Linked DNA regions of Desulfurobacterium sp. TC5-1. The protein of the gene in region 2 interacts with the protein of the main gene of each other region in a pairwise test. Links are inferred from orthologs where the notes say so. Each region holds a gene or a part of one and is shown on either strand. Other genes may lie near its edges.

What was found.
Region 1: the proteins of H153_RS0108355 (region 2) and groL interact in binary tests that used the Escherichia coli proteins (3 or more experiments, as listed by UniProt). The link is inferred for Desulfurobacterium sp. TC5-1 from one-to-one orthologs.

The regions. Positions count from the first base shown.
Region 1 is NZ_ATXC01000001.1:934,231-942,927, forward strand. Bases 3,136-6,111 are described here. They hold groL (chaperonin GroEL), read right to left. Parts: upstream 5,458-6,111; coding sequence 3,814-5,457; downstream 3,136-3,813. Other genes in these bases: H153_RS0104800 (type III pantothenate kinase), read left to right, coding at 3,136-3,771; groES (co-chaperone GroES), read right to left, coding at 5,484-5,771; H153_RS09920 (prepilin-type N-terminal cleavage/methylation domain-containing protein), read right to left, coding at 5,907-6,111. In the rest of the region: cysK (cysteine synthase A), read right to left, coding at 1-760; H153_RS0104790 (tRNA (guanine-N1)-methyltransferase), read right to left, coding at 732-1,826; bifunctional glutamate N-acetyltransferase/amino-acid acetyltransferase ArgJ, read left to right, coding at 1,917-3,095; more of H153_RS0104800, read left to right, coding at 3,097-3,135; more of H153_RS09920, read right to left, coding at 6,112-6,305; H153_RS10260 (prepilin-type N-terminal cleavage/methylation domain-containing protein), read right to left, coding at 6,402-6,752; rfaE1 (D-glycero-beta-D-manno-heptose-7-phosphate kinase), read left to right, coding at 7,039-8,001; H153_RS0104830 (peroxiredoxin), read right to left, coding at 8,013-8,672.
Region 2 is NZ_ATXC01000002.1:140,225-146,651, reverse strand. Bases 3,656-6,422 are described here. They hold H153_RS0108355 (ABC transporter ATP-binding protein), read right to left. Parts: upstream 5,541-6,422; coding sequence 4,770-5,540; downstream 3,656-4,769. Other genes in these bases: H153_RS0108350 (ABC transporter permease), read right to left, coding at 5,551-6,330; H153_RS0108360 (MlaD family protein), read right to left, coding at 3,656-4,773. In the rest of the region: H153_RS0108385 (sigma-54 dependent transcriptional regulator), read right to left, coding at 1-455; H153_RS0108380 (ATP-binding protein), read right to left, coding at 433-1,446; H153_RS0108375 (hypothetical protein), read right to left, coding at 1,443-1,835; 23S rRNA (guanosine(2251)-2'-O)-methyltransferase RlmB, read right to left, coding at 1,847-2,551; imidazole glycerol phosphate synthase subunit HisH, read right to left, coding at 2,551-3,168; more of H153_RS0108360, read right to left, coding at 3,184-3,655. UniProt on the Escherichia coli protein: Part of the ABC transporter complex MlaFEDB, which is involved in a phospholipid transport pathway that maintains lipid asymmetry in the outer membrane by retrograde trafficking of phospholipids from the outer membrane to the inner membrane.

The DNA.
Region 1 (8,697 bases), on a different replicon or contig from region 2:
CAAGTTTTTCACAGTAATACTTTGCCTCATCAAAAGTTACAGTGATAGGGAAAGAAACAACAGACATATCAAGTGTTTCAGGAATAAAACCGGCACCTATTCCCTGAATCTTATGGATGCCGGGTTTGCTTCCGGATATAACAGCGGATTCTTCAGGTTCTACCGCAACAATAACGGCATCAGGATTTACCTCTTTAAACCTTCTGCCAACACCCGTTAACGTGCCGCCTGTTCCGACTCCGGCTACAAAAGAACCGGGAATCTCTCCAAGCTGTTCCAGTATCTCAACAGCAGTACCTTCATAGTGAGCTTTTATATTTGCAGGATTTTTAAACTGCCGGGCAGGAAAGTATAAATCGGAATTTTCAGATATTCGCCTTTCAACCTCTCTAATAGCACCGGGGATTCCAAGAGAAGCAGGCGTTAAAATAAGTTCAGCACCGTAAGCCTTCAGTATCTTCTTTCTCTCCTCACTCATGTTTTCCGGCATAACAATCGTGCAGCCGTAACCTTTTGCAGCACAGACAAGGGCAAGACCTATTCCCGTGTTTCCGCTTGTAGCCTCTATTACTCTCTTTCCCTTCTTTAAAAGCCCTCTTTTCTCTGCATCCTCAACAATCGAAAGGGCAACTCTGTCCTTTATACTGCCGCCGGGATTAAACATTTCAAGTTTTGCGTAAAAGGTCACACCTTCAACGGTAAGTTCAAAAAGAGGCGTATTTCCAATAAGTTCAAGGATACTTCTTGACAATATACCCATCAATTAAACCCTCTATCTGCAAAATTTTTCTGCCTTTTACAGCTTCTTCTTTTATTATTTTATCAAGAATTTCATCTTTTACGACTGTAAATCCGTTTACGTGCTTTGAAGCCTTGCGAAAGTGGAAATCTTTAAGGGAAAATTCCTCAGCAAGTTGATTGTAAAAAGAGAGCGGTAAACATTTATGAACGCCGTTTACATCTTTAATTCTTTTTAAATTAGCGGTAACGGATTCTCTCGCAATCCTTAACTTTGCCTGTCTGGTAAGATTCCGTCTTATAACCTCCTCAAGGGAATCGGTGCACGTGAGAAAATCACACAACAGCTTTGTAAGTTCGTTGATTCTGTCTGAAACCGGAAGTATTGAACCTCTGTAAGCAATTTTTCTATGAACAGCCCCACGGTAAATTTCAGCGGTAGCACCTTTTAACCGCTCACCGTGATCAACAATACCTCCAAAAACAAGGACAGTATCTTCATCAACATCGTCCCGCGTCAGCGTCTCATCAGCATTCGGATCAAGGACGACAATACGCTTTTTTAAAGGTTTAGAACAAATCTCAAACGGAACATCCGGCGTAAAGAACTCTTTTAGATAAGGCACACAGTAGCCTTCACTATCTATAAGATAAAAGTTCTCAGGCGTAAAGTAATCTTTAACAACACCGAACATAATCTCAAGCTGATTAAAAAGACTCCTCTTCTCCTTATCAATCAATGAAGGGAAAAATCGCATGTCAACAGCAATGTCCGGATACGAAAAATCCTCTCTTGATATGATAGAAACACCTTTAAAACTACCACTTGACTTTAGAATAACTGCATCAGCTATAGCGCTACCAGTTGAAAAGAGCAGGTTTACACCACCAACACTATCAAGAATTCTACCGGGAAGAATCTCACCAAATTCTTCCTTTCCAACAACCTTAAACCTGCCCGTAGCAACAAGGTAGGCAAGTCTGTTAAAAAGGTCGCCTCTTCCCGGCTTCCTCAAGTATTTGACATTCTCAATACCTGCACGTTTTAAGCGCTCCGCAAAAATCTCCTTTGCTCTCTTAAAAATCATCTCTCTCCTTCTTATGCTTTCTGTTTTCCTTAAATTTAAAGCCAGCACTCATAAATGCTAAAATGAGAAAAAAATAGCGAGAGGTTGCAGGTGAAAGGAATAGCTGATGTAAAAGGCTTTTTATGTGGAACTGGAAAGGGCAACATAAAGAACACCCTCAAACCATCAAATAAAAAAGATATTCTGGTGATAGTTTCCGAAAAACCGGCAACGGCAGCGGCGGTCTTTACAACAAACGATGTTAAGGCTGCACCGGTTAAACTGTCTCAAAAATTGGTTAAAGCCTATGAAAAAGTCCACGGTATCGTTGCAAACAGCGGAAATGCAAATGCCTGCACTGGCGAAAGGGGAATGAAAGACGCTGAAACAATGGCAAAAATCTGCCAGAACCTTACGGGAAAATCACCGTTTTTAGTCGCATCAACAGGTGTAATAGGCGAATTTCTACCAATGGACAGAATGGAAAAAGGGATAGAAGAAGCGGTAGAAAACTTGGGAAAGGCAACCTCTAAAGAGGCTGCCCAGGCTATAATGACAACCGATACATTCCCGAAAACCGCCTTCTTTGAAGGAAAAGGTTTTACCATCGGCGGAATAGCAAAAGGGGCAGGTATGATAGACCCTGCAATGGCAACGATGCTTTCGTTCATCGCTACAGACGCAGAGATAGACAAAAAATTGCTTGAAAAAGCGTTAAGAGAGGCAAACGAAATAAGCTTTAACGCAATAACCGTTGATGGTGACATGAGCACCAACGATACTGTATTCTTCCTTGCAAACGGTACATCAGGAAAGAGAATAACGGAAGAAAATTACGGCGAATTTTTAGATGGTTTGAAAGAAGTGATGAAATCCCTTGCCTACCAGATTGTAAAAGACGGAGAAGGCGCAACAAAAGTGGTGAGGATTAAAGTCATCGGTGCAAGGACAAAAGAAGAAGCAAGGAAAGTGGCAAGGAAAATTGCCCTTTCACCTTTAGTAAAAACGGCTGTTTTTGGCTGCGACCCTAACTGGGGAAGAATCATAGCAGCAGCCGGCAGCGCAGGCGTAAAATTAGTGGAAGAGAAAACCGAACTTAAAATCGGCGGTTACCTCCTCTTTAAAGGGACAAAGACAGACTACGACGAAACCGTCGTGCATAAGTACATGAAAAAAAGTGAAGAGATTGTGATAGAAGTTAACCTTAACCTTGGCAGCGCATTTTTTGAATACTTAACCTGCGACTTTAGCTATGAATATGTGAAAATAAACGCTGAATACAGGACTTAAAATGGTTGCCCTGATAGATGCAGGAAACAGTTTTGTAAAAGTTGTTTTCTGGAACGGCAAAACGTTTGAAAATGCAATTCAGATACCGACAGGGGAAGTCAGGAAATTTTTTCCTGTAAAAGGTGAATCGGCAGTTATCTCAAGCGTAGTTCCGTCACTTAATGAAACTTTTAAGAAAGCCTTCAAAAAAACAACTTTCGTAAACGCCCGGATACCGCTTCCTGTAAAGATAGACTACAAAAACCCTGAAAGGTTGGGCGCTGACAGAATAGCCCTCGCCTGCGGAATTTTAGACTACGAAAACAGCGGCATAGTTGTGTCTGCAGGAACAACAGTAGTTGTTGATATAGTTATTGAAAAAACTTTTATCGGCGGAATCATTCTGCCAGGAGTGAAAGCAATCCATAGGGCGCTGAATCTTGTTACAGAACAGCTTCCAGAAGTGGAAAACAGATTTATAGACAAACTCCCTGGAAAGTCAACAGCAGAATGCATAAAAGTGGGAACAGCCCTCGCACTAAAAGGTGCCGTTAAAGAGGTAATGGAAAAGTATTCAGGCTTACCGGTCGTATTTACAGGCGGCTACGGAAATATTTTAAAAGAAATGATTGGAAAAGGAACCTATGATCCGTTCCTGATTTTTAAGGGAATGGTGAAAATTGTGAAGGAAAAATAAAAAGAGGGGGCGTATGCCCCCTCTTCTACCTTAAATCTGTCATTAATATTCAGGCATTGGAGGTACGTTCTTCTCTTCTTTCTCAGGAATTTCAGTAATTGTGGCCTCTGTTGTGAGGAGAAGGCCGGCAACTGAAGCAGCGTTTTGAAGAGCAACCCTCTCAACCTTGGTTGGGTCAATTACACCTGCTGCTACAAGGTCTTCATATTCACCTTTTCTTGCGTTGAATCCGTAGTTTATGCCTTTCTCGTTGATAAGCTCTTTAACCTTCTCAACAACAACCTGTCCGGCGTAACCTGCGTTCTCAGCAATCTGCCTCAATGGTGCTTCAACAGCTTTCTTAACTATCTCAACACCATGCTTTCTGTCAATTTCGTTAGCTTCGTCAAGCTCTTTTATAAGCTCATCAAGCTTCCTTGCAGCAGCAAGGAGTGCTGTTCCACCACCGGGAACAATACCCTCTTCTACTGCAGCTCTTGTTGCGTGAAGTGCATCTTCAACCCTTGCCTTCTTCTCTTTAAGTTCAGCTTCAGTAGCAGCACCTACCTTGATGATAGCTACACCACCTGCAAGCTTGGCAAGTCTTTCCTGAAGCTTCTCTTTATCGTACTCAGAAGTTGCCTTTTCAAGCTCTGCCTTAATCTGCTTAATTCTTGCTTCAATCTCTTCCGGCTTACCTTTACCGCCGATAATAGTCGTGTGCTCTTTGTCAACAACAACCTTGTCAGCCTGACCAAGCATATCAAGTGTAACGTTTTCAAGCTTGATGCCAAGGTCTTCAAGGATAGCCTGTCCACCTGTAAGGATAGCAATATCCTGAAGCATAGCCTTTCTTCTTTCACCAAAACCAGGTGCTTTAACCGCACATACGCTTAATGTTCCACGGAGCTTGTTAACAACGAGTGTTGCCAGAGCTTCACCTTCCACATCTTCAGCGATGATGAGAAGTGGTCTTCCCTCTCTTGCAACAGATTCAAGAACTGGAAGAAGCTCTCTTATGTTTGAAATCTTCTTACCGTAGATGAGAATGTAAGGATTCTCAAGAACAGCTTCCATCTTGTCAGGATCTGTTACGAAGTATGGTGAGAGATAACCTCTGTCAAACTGCATACCCTCAACAACTTTAAGTTCTGTCTTGAGCCCTTTAGCCTCTTCAACAGTGATAACGCCTTCCTTGCCTACTTTATCCATAGCTTCAGCGATGAGCTCGCCAATCTCTTTATCGTAGTTTGCAGAAATTGTTGCAACCTGAGCAATCTGCTCCTTTGTCTCAACAGGCTTTGATATTGCCTTAAGCTCTTCTACAATCTTCTCAACAGCAGCGTCAACACCTCTTTTAAGCTCAATGGCATTATCGCCGGCAGTTACAAACTTGAGACCGTCGTTAAAGATAGCCTGAGCAAGAACAGTAGCTGTTGTCGTTCCGTCACCGGCCTTGTCAGCTGTCTTTTGAGCAACCTCTTTAACAAGCTGAGCACCAATGTTCTCAATTGGATCCACAAGCTCAATCTCTTTTGCAACAGTAACACCGTCTTTTGTAACAAGTGGTGAACCGAACTTCCTTTCAATAACAACGTTTCTACCACCAGGACCCATTGTTGCCTTTACAGCGTTGGCAAGCTTATCAACACCTATCTTAACTTTCTGCCTTGCTTCATCAGCAAATCTAATATCTTTTCCTGCCATGGTTCTCACCTCCTCCTTGAATTTTTTTACTCAACGATGGCAAGGATGTCTTCTTCTCTGATGATGAGATACTTTTCACCATCAAGCTCAACTTCGTTCCCTGCATACTTGCTGTAGAGAACCCTGTCACCGGCTTTAACCTTGAGAGGTCTTACCTCACCGTTGTCAAGAAGTTTCCCTTCACCAACGGCAACAACTTCTCCAATTTGAGACTCTTCCTTAGCGGTATCTGGAAGGATAATTCCACCAGCGGTCTTCTGCTCCATCTCAACTTTCTTTACAACCACCCTATCGTAGAGAGGCTTTAACTTCATCGTCACACCCTCCTTTTTCTGGATTTTTAGCACTCACCTAAGGTGAGTGCTAATCAGGTTCGGTATATAATTTAGACGGAAGGTGTAAAGTGTCAAGAGAATCACCCGATAAAAAACAAAAATAAAGGAAGGTTTTCAGGGAGTTTGATAACAATGAATAAAACCGTTTACATGTCCGTAAGCAGTATCGATATCACAAACGATTTTTATTCCGTGAACGTGGAAAGTGCAGTTAGAATTGGCAATTTTAATGTAAGAGTTTGCCGCAGAAGAATTTGAAGCATTACTAAAATCAATTACCAGAGTACAGGTATCACTGGAATCATAAACTCTACATACCTTTGTAAGTGTTCCGTTATTGGCAAACTGAGCCATAAGCTCTCCGGCACAGGTAATCAAGTCTGACTGCACTCTTGAAACAACAGCTTTTTCTTTATAATTAACAAATGTTTGAACAGCCACCAGTGAAAGTATAGAAATAATGGAAATAACAATAAGAAGTTCTATTAATGAAAAAGCCCCCCTTTTGTTCATCCAATTCTCCCCTGCATAATTATATACACATAAATTAAATAAAACCGCGCCCGGGCAATCCGGACGCGCAGATATCAAATTTGACAGGAAAATTTATTATTGTGGCGTGCAAGTAATGGTATTTGTATTACTGTCAACGGAACAAGAAACATTATGACCTTTCACTTTAAAAGTTGTTGGACTAATACCTGTAAGTGTACCGGTAGAATTTAATGTAATAGTAGCGTTTGTATTGTTATCATCTTTCACTGGGCAGATATAAGTTGTATTGCCCGTATCGGCAAACTGAGCCAAGGCTGCAGTAACGCAGGAAGCCAGCGTTGATTGAACATTTGCCGCAGCCGCCTTTCTTACATAGTTGGTGTACTGCGGAATAGCAATCGCGGCAAGGATTGCAATAATTGCCACGACGATGAGAAGTTCTACCAGCGTAAACGCCTTTCTCATGATGTACCTCCTTTTCTATAAAAGTTTTTTTGTAGGCTTTTTTAAAACCTCACTAACTTGTATTAGCATTTACCGTGCCAGGTTTATGGTTTTAATGGTAAAAACTAAAGATACATGCCGTGCACCATAAAATCAGTCTTAATTGCAATTTACAGCTGCAGACAAAAATCCCCATAAAGCAGGTGACAAAATTTGTCACTTATCCGGCTGAATCAAAATTCAGGTGACAATAATTGTCACCTCAAAAGATGGTATCATTTGTTAACTCAGGCTCAGGAGAGAAGCAGTGAAAGGAATAACCAAAAAGTTCAGAGGAAAGAAAATACTGGTTATCGGCGATCTGATGATAGACGAGTACATTTCTGGAAAGGTTGAAAGGATTTCACCGGAAGCACCCGTTCCGGTTGTGGAGGCAAAAGAGACAACGGCAAAACCGGGAGGTGCGGCAAACGTTGCGGTAAACTTAAAAACGCTGGGAGCAAAGCCTATCGTTCTTGGCGTGGTTGGAAACGATGAAAAGGGAAAGATGTTAGAGCAGATGCTGAAAAAAAGAGGAATTGACACTTCCCTTCTGATAAAGGATGAAACGAGGCCGACAACCGTAAAAACAAGAATCATAGCCGGCGCTCAGCAGCTTCTTAGAGTTGATTGGGAATCAAAAGAGTATTTAAACAGGGAGATTGTCCTTAAAATAATAGAAGAGTTCAGGGAAGATTTCAGGAACTTTGACGGAATAATTATTTCAGATTACGGAAAAGGGGTTATTACAGAAGAGCTTTTTAAAGCTGCAGCAGAAGTAAAAAAAAGCGGCAAAATTGTAACCCTTGACCCTAAAGAGAGAAATTTTCATCTCTACCACGATGTAACAGCTATGACGCCAAACATGAAAGAGACATACCAGGCTGTCGGCATATACCCTGAAACGGAAGAAACTGCAGAAAAAGCCGGAAAAAAACTGATTGAAAAGTTTAAGCTTGATTTTGCACTGATAACAAGAAGCGAAAAAGGCATGAGCCTGATAAAGAGAGACAAAAGCTACCACATACCGGCAAAAGCCAAGCAGGTTTATGATGTTACAGGAGCCGGAGATACGGTTATAGCGGTTTTCACTCTATCTTTAGTTGCCGGCGCATCACCGGAAAAAGCCGCGGAAATTGCAAACATTGCAGGCGGAATTGTTGTAGGAAAGTTAGGGACAGCCTTTGTTAAACCTGAAGAAATTGAAAAAGCAATAGAGGAAGGGGCGTAACCCCCTCCTTTTTAAAGCCTTTTAAAGCAGAGCCACCAGTCAAAGCACTCAATTTCACCTTTTGAAGCGGCTTCAAGTCTCTGCCTGGCAGTTTCAACATCTGTAGCAGGCGGAATAATCACCTTATCACCAATAAGCTCATTCTCAGGCCAGTTAGCAGGAAGGGCAACACCGTTTTTATCGGACACCTGAAGACCTTTAACTGCCCTTAAAATCTCATCAATATTTCTGCCTAACTCCTGAGGATAGTAAAGAATCAATCTTACAACTCCTTCAGGGTCAACCACAAAAACCGCCCTAACCGTATTTGTACCTTTTCCCGGATGAATAAGACCAAGTACATCGGCAACTGCACCTGTATCGGCAATTATCGGAAACTCGATTTCAACGCCCAGTTTATCCTTTATCCACTCTTCCCACTTAATGTGCGAAAAAACCTGATCAACGCTCAGGCCTATAAGCTCACAATTTAACTCCCTGAACTTATCATACCTTTTCTGGAACGCTACAAATTCTGTCGTGCACACAGGTGTAAAATCGGCAGGATGGCTGAAAAGGACAAACCATTTACCTTTAAATGCTTCAGGTAACCTAATCTTTCCGTGAGTTGTTTGAACTTCAATTTCTGGAAACTTTTCACCCAACAACGGTATTCCTTTTCTCTCTTCCATAAAAACCTCCTTTTCTGAAAATTAT
Region 2 (6,427 bases):
GTTGCATCTGTCCTGGCCACTCTTCCTATTAGCTTAAAAACTTCCTGCATCTTTTTGCTTGAGCCTATGATGGCGTCTTCATCTATTACGTCAAGTTCTTCCTTTTCTGTTGAAAAGGTAATTCGGTCAACGATCGTTTTTATGTCTTCAAGTTCAAAAGGTTTGGTAATGTACTCAACGGCACCTCTGTCAATTGCTTTAATCGTGTAGTCCATCGTGCCGTAAGCTGTTAGTATTACTTTAGGGATATCTTTTTCATAAGAGAGGAGGTCTATGCCGCTAATACCGGGCATTTTTATATCTAAAAAGGCCAAATCCGGCTTTTTGGTCTTTAGTATCTCAAGGGCTCTGTTTCCGTCTTCCGCTTCGTAAACTGTGTGCCCCAGGGTTTCAAGATACTTTTTCAGTACTAACCTTATGTTTCTTTCATCGTCAGCTATGAGAATCCTTGCCATTGCCTTTCAGGTCTCCGATAGGTAGATAGATGGATACAGTTGTGCCTTTTCCTTTCTCGCTTTGAACTTCTATTTTACCACCGTGGTTGGTTACAATCTCTTTTGATATGTACATTCCGAGGCCTGTTCCCTTTTCTTTGCCTTTTGTAAAAAACGGTGTGAAGAGGTTTTCCAGGTCTTCTTTTTCCATGCCACTGCCGGTATCTTTTATTTTTATGAAGTAAAAGCCCTTTGGTTGAATTGCGTATCCTGTTTCAATCGTTATGACTTTGTTTTTTGCGTTTTCAAGTGCTTCAATGCTGTTCTTTATAAGGTTAGAGATGACCTGAAACATTCGGTCTTTGTCCATGTAAACTTCAGGCAGGGAAGGGTCAAACCGTCTATCTATCTCTATTCCTTTTTCTTCGAATACCGTTTTAAACGTTTTTAGAACATCGTTTAAAAGTCTGTGTATGTTGTATCTACACCATTTAAGATTTGTGAAGTCAAAGCTTTCAGATATTCTGTCTAAGAACCTCTCTATTCGCTCTATTTCTGAAAGGATGACTTCTAACAGTTCTTCATCAAAGTTTTTTAATGTAAGCATCAGTTTTGCAGAGGCTTTCATTCCACTTAACGGATTGCGGAGTTCATGAGATATGCCTTTTAAAAAGACATCAAAGTGTTCTGCCGGGTTGTCCTTCTTTTTTGTCTTTACGGCGACGACAGCACCTTTTATCTCTTCACCTGAGAAAAACGGAGATATGGACAGTATAAAGCCGTTGACTTCCACGTTGTGAATCTCTATTCCGTCAGTCACGCATTTTTCTATCCATTTTTTGATGTCTGCTGCGAGGATTTCAGAAATGTTTTTACCTTCAAGATATTTCCTTGAGCGGTTCAGTAGCATTTCCAGCTTTTGATTGAAAAAGAAAACCCTTCCCGACCTATCGCATACGGCAATCGGGAAGGGAAGAGAGAATATTAGGTCTGAAAATTCCGGGTTTTTCAAGTGAGTGATATACCTCCCTGTCCGCCTTTTGGAAATTCTTTAATCTTAGAGATGTCAAGGCCGGTTGATGGCAGTTCTATTCCTGCTGCTGCCGCTTTAAACTGTTGATGGAACTCTTTCAATCTTGATCTTTCTCCGACAGGAACGATTGTTACGATCTGGGATTTCATTACGATTGCATCAACGGGTTCGTTTGCAGTTGGATCGACAGGCATTATCGTGGCTTGTGCACCCTGGGATGTTGGTATAAGTGCAAACATACCTGCATCTTTGATTTTCAGGTAGTCATCGCCTATTTCATCTAAGATACCTATGATACCTGAAGAAGGTATTACACCTTCACCTGAAGTTGTTTGAATAAATACAAGTTTTCCCTTGAGATTTTCCATAATTTCCTCCGTTATTTTTGGACTGATAATAAATATAATCCTATGGCTACAGCATTGGAAACGTTTAAAGAATTAACATGTCCTTTCATGGGAATCGTTACGATGTCATCCAACAGTTTTTTTACAGGTTTTGAGATACCTTTCCCTTCAGAGCCGGCAATAAGTCCTACAGGATAGGGAAAAGAGTATCTGCTTATGTCTTTTCCGCCTGCCTCAAGTCCTATTAGCCAACCGCCTTTCTCTTTGAATTCAAACAGACTCTGGCGGAAACTGTTTACTATGGCAAATGGAACGTAGAATACTGCACCGGTTGATGCTTTTACCACGGTGTCCGTTATGGTAACACTTCTGTCTTTAGGGATAACTATCCCTGCGGCACCAAAGGCGTCGGCACTTCTAAAGATGGCACCCAAGTTGTGGGGGTCTTCCACTCTATCTAAAAATAAAAGGTAGCCGCCTGTTGCGATAGTCCTTTCCACAAGTTCATCAAAGGATTTTGGTTCGACAGGGGAGACGAGGGCTACAATGCCCTGATGTTTATCCGTTTTGGAAACTTCGGATAGTTTTTTCCTTCCGGTTTTTACCGTTTTAATCCTCTTTTTCTTTAAAAGGGATAGAATTTCCCGATGTTTAAACCTTTCATCAACATAGACTTTCAGTATAGGGTAGTCTGCCCTTAAGGCTTCCATTATGGGATTAACGCCGTAGATAACCATTAGTTTGTCCCTACCATTTCAAGAAAGTTTGAAAGGAGTTTGAGTCCGGCTTTCTGACTCTTTTCGGGGTGGAATTGAGTGGCTATTATGTTTTCTTTTTCTATAGAAGAGACAAAGTCGATACCGTAGTCTGTTGTTGTAAGGATAACAGACGCATCCTCTGGTTTAACGTAGTAAGAATGGACAAAGTAGAAAAATTCGCCGGTTTTTATACCGTTTAGGAATCTTGATTCTTTTTTGATAGAAACCTGATTCCAGCCCATGTGTGGGATTTTGTACTCATGGGGGAGTTCAAATCTTACAACTTTTCCCTTTATGATGCCAAGTCCTTCTTCTTCGCCGAATTCGTAACCTTTCTCAAAAAGCAGATGGAGTCCGAGGCATATCCCTAAAAAAGGTTTACCCTTTTCAACCTCTCTTATTATGACTTCCCATAGGTTTCTTTCTTTTAAATTTTTAACGGCGTCTTTAAAAGCTCCGACACCTGGCAGAATTATGGCTTCTGCGTCTTTTATCTTATGCATTTCGTCTGTAACAACAACGTTGCCGCCCACGTACTCGACGGCCTTACTAACACTTCTTAAATTTCCCATACCGTAGTCTATAACCGCTATCATCCCTATAACTCCCGATTAAAAAGATGGCATTGAACCCATGAGGTACTTAACATCTTCGTCACCAAAAGATAAACCACTTCCAATAAAGAATCCCCGCCACTTATTGTAGAGAAGTTCATCTCCGCCGAAGTAAAGATACCAGTTTTTGTTTATGTTGTAGGATAAGCCTATTCGCAGATGAGGAGGCAGTTGCTTTCCGTAACCGTCCTTTCTGTCTATGTCCCAGATGGATGTATAAATTTTCCATTTGTTGTCTGGAAAGAGATAATCAATTCCACCACCGGCAGTTGTCTCTATGACGCCACCTCTCAGCACCCACTTTCCATTTTTCAGGAAAAACGGGTCTTTAAAAATTCTTGCGTACTGGAGTGTAAATTCTGTGTCAAAGCTTTGCGTTACCTTCTCATCAATAGATAGAGCACCCGTTGCGTTTGTTATGTAATAGGTTGTGTGGTCTATCTTTCCGTGGGAATCTGCAACAACTTCAAACAGGTAATATCTGTCTTTTGATTCGGGAACAACTCTTAAAGAGATGCCACCTCTTGCGTTGCCTGTGGCGGTGTTTACGTCACCCCTGAATCCTATGTAAACCTTTGTTTGTTCAAATTTGTCGGCAAGTTTACCAAGGGCATGAGCGGCACTTGTGAGGTTTTTGTACAGTGTATCGTCGTTTATTATCTTTGCTATTGTGCCGTTGCCCTGCTGTAGTTTCTTGATAAGTTCATTGAGGTTTCTTGTAGATTTCTTAACATTCTCAATGGCTGCTGAAATGTTTTCTTCGTTCTTTCCGCTTATGAGTCTGTTTATCTGTGTCACAGTTGCGTTTATTTGATCGGCTATTCTTTCTGCCTCAGCTACAAGTTTAGGTGCTTCCTCTGATGAAGTTTTTAAGTTTTTTACGATGTCTCTAATGTCTCCCCTGTTTTCTACGACTATCTCATTAAGCTGTGAAGAGAGTGACTTAAGGTTTTCTGCAATTTCAGGAACGTCACTTTTTAAAAATTCAGACAAAGAAGCAAGGTTTTGGGCGAGTTTTCTCAGGTTTTCTCTGTTGTCTTCCACTGTTGCTGTAACCTGTTCGGTGAGTTTTGTTATCTGATTGAGGAGCAGTGCTATTCTGTTTTTTCCGTCAGGTGTTATTAATGATTGATTTAGAGCGTCAACGGTTTCGTAAATTTTGAGCATAAGCTGGTCGGTTGAAATTGTAGATTTTCCTCTTGTAATAGTTGAGCCGGAAGTCAGAACGGGCGCATTTTCAGAACCGGGGATTATCTCTACGTATTTTTCACCCATTAGTCCCATCGTTTCTATGATTGCATAGGCGTCCTGGTGGAGCGTTACAGGTTTTGTGAACACAACTTTGACTTTTGCTTTTCCGTTTGGTAGCACCTCTATGTTTGTAACTTTTCCGACGCGAACCCCTGCAACCATAACCGGTGCTTCTTCGGCAAGTCCTGCAACGTTGTCAAAGAGAATGTAATATTGGCTGATAGCCCTTTCACTACTGTACTTTAGGGGTTCTATTGTTGTGGCTATTATGCCAAGTCCAAGAAGTCCTGCTATTACAAACGCACCGACCTTTGCCTCTACGGAAAGATTTTTCATCCTCTATACCCCAGATTAGCTGTTATCGGGCCTTCAGGAAGGCCTTCTATAAACTGTCTTACTGCTGGATTTTGAGATTTTTCTATCTCTTCTGGTTTACCAAGTTCCAGTATTTTTCCGTTCCAGAGAATGGCCATTCTATCAGCTATCCTAAAAGCACTGTTGATATCATGGCTGACTACAACGCATGTTTTACCGAGTTCATTTTTAAGCTTTAAGATCATCTTGTCAATTATAGCGGTCATTACGGGGTCAAGTCCCGATGTTGGTTCATCAAACAAGATACATTTGGGGTTTACACAGAGAGCTCTCGCTATGGCAACTCTTTTTCTCATACCGCCGGAGAGTTCAGAAGGGTATAGGTCTTCTGTTCCGTGCATTCCAACGAGGGAAAGGTAACGTTCAGCTTCCTTCCTTGCCTCTTCGGCTGGAATACCTTTGTTTTCAAGGAGAAAGAAGGCGACATTTTCCCATACTGTTAGGGAGTCAAATAGAGCTCCTCCCTGAAAAACATAAGTTAGCTCTTCTCTAAAGTGGAATTTTTCTTCTTCGGATAGAGAAAAAACGTCTTTTCCATATACGATTACTTTTCCTTCATCCGGTGTTACCAGTCCTGATATCTGTTTAAGCAAAACACTTTTGCCCGTTCCTGATGGACCCATTATGACGAAGATTTCACCTTCGTACACGTTGAAAGATACGCCGTTGTGTACGATTTTATTTCCAAAACTTTTCTTTAAATTTTCCACTTTTATGGCTATTTTCATCTATACTCCGTCAGAGGTTCAGGGTTCTTAAAATGTAAGTTATTATGTAGTCAAATATAAGAATGGCCATCGATGATGTGACTACAGCTTTCGTTGTTGCTTCACCGACACCTTTGGCGCCTCCTTTTGTGTAATATCCGTACAGACAGCTTGTCACAGAGAGGATGAAACCAAAGAAAGCAGCTTTGATTAGACCGTGCCATACATCGTCCATAGTCATGAAGTTTTGAGTGTATCTCATAAAAAGGGTGCTGTTGATGTTGAACATTTTTACACCTACTATGTATCCACCGACAAAACCGATAATATCCGATAGAACACTCAGGACAACCGTTCCAACGATGGTTGCATAAACCCTCGGCGTTATAAGGTATTTTATAGGATTAACCGCCATCATTTCGAGGGCATCTATCTGTTCAGTTACCCTCATCGTTCCGATTTCAGCAGCCATTGCTGAACCGGTTCTGGCCGTGACGAGGAGTGCTGTTAAAACGGGGCTTAACTCTCTTGCCATAGAGATACCGACAACTGCACCTATGAGGTATTCTGCGTTAAATCTGTGAAATGCAGTATAGGTTTCAAGTGCTATAACACCGCCGGTGAATAGGGAAGTGATTGCTATAACCGGGAAGGAATCTGCTCCTATCGTGGCCAGGTAGTAGAAGTATCTCCCTGCTTTCAAGGGCTTTTTAAATGCAAGGGATACGGCCTTTCCAGCGATTAAAAACCATCTCCCGATAAATTCGAGGAATCCAATGACTATCTTACCGGTGATTTCAAAAAGTTTCACAGGTTAAACCTCTCAAGTTCCGGAAATTAATATCCTAATTCTACTATAGTGGCTAAAGTGAGGCTTTTCAGGTTGGATTTAACAAATCTGTCATTAG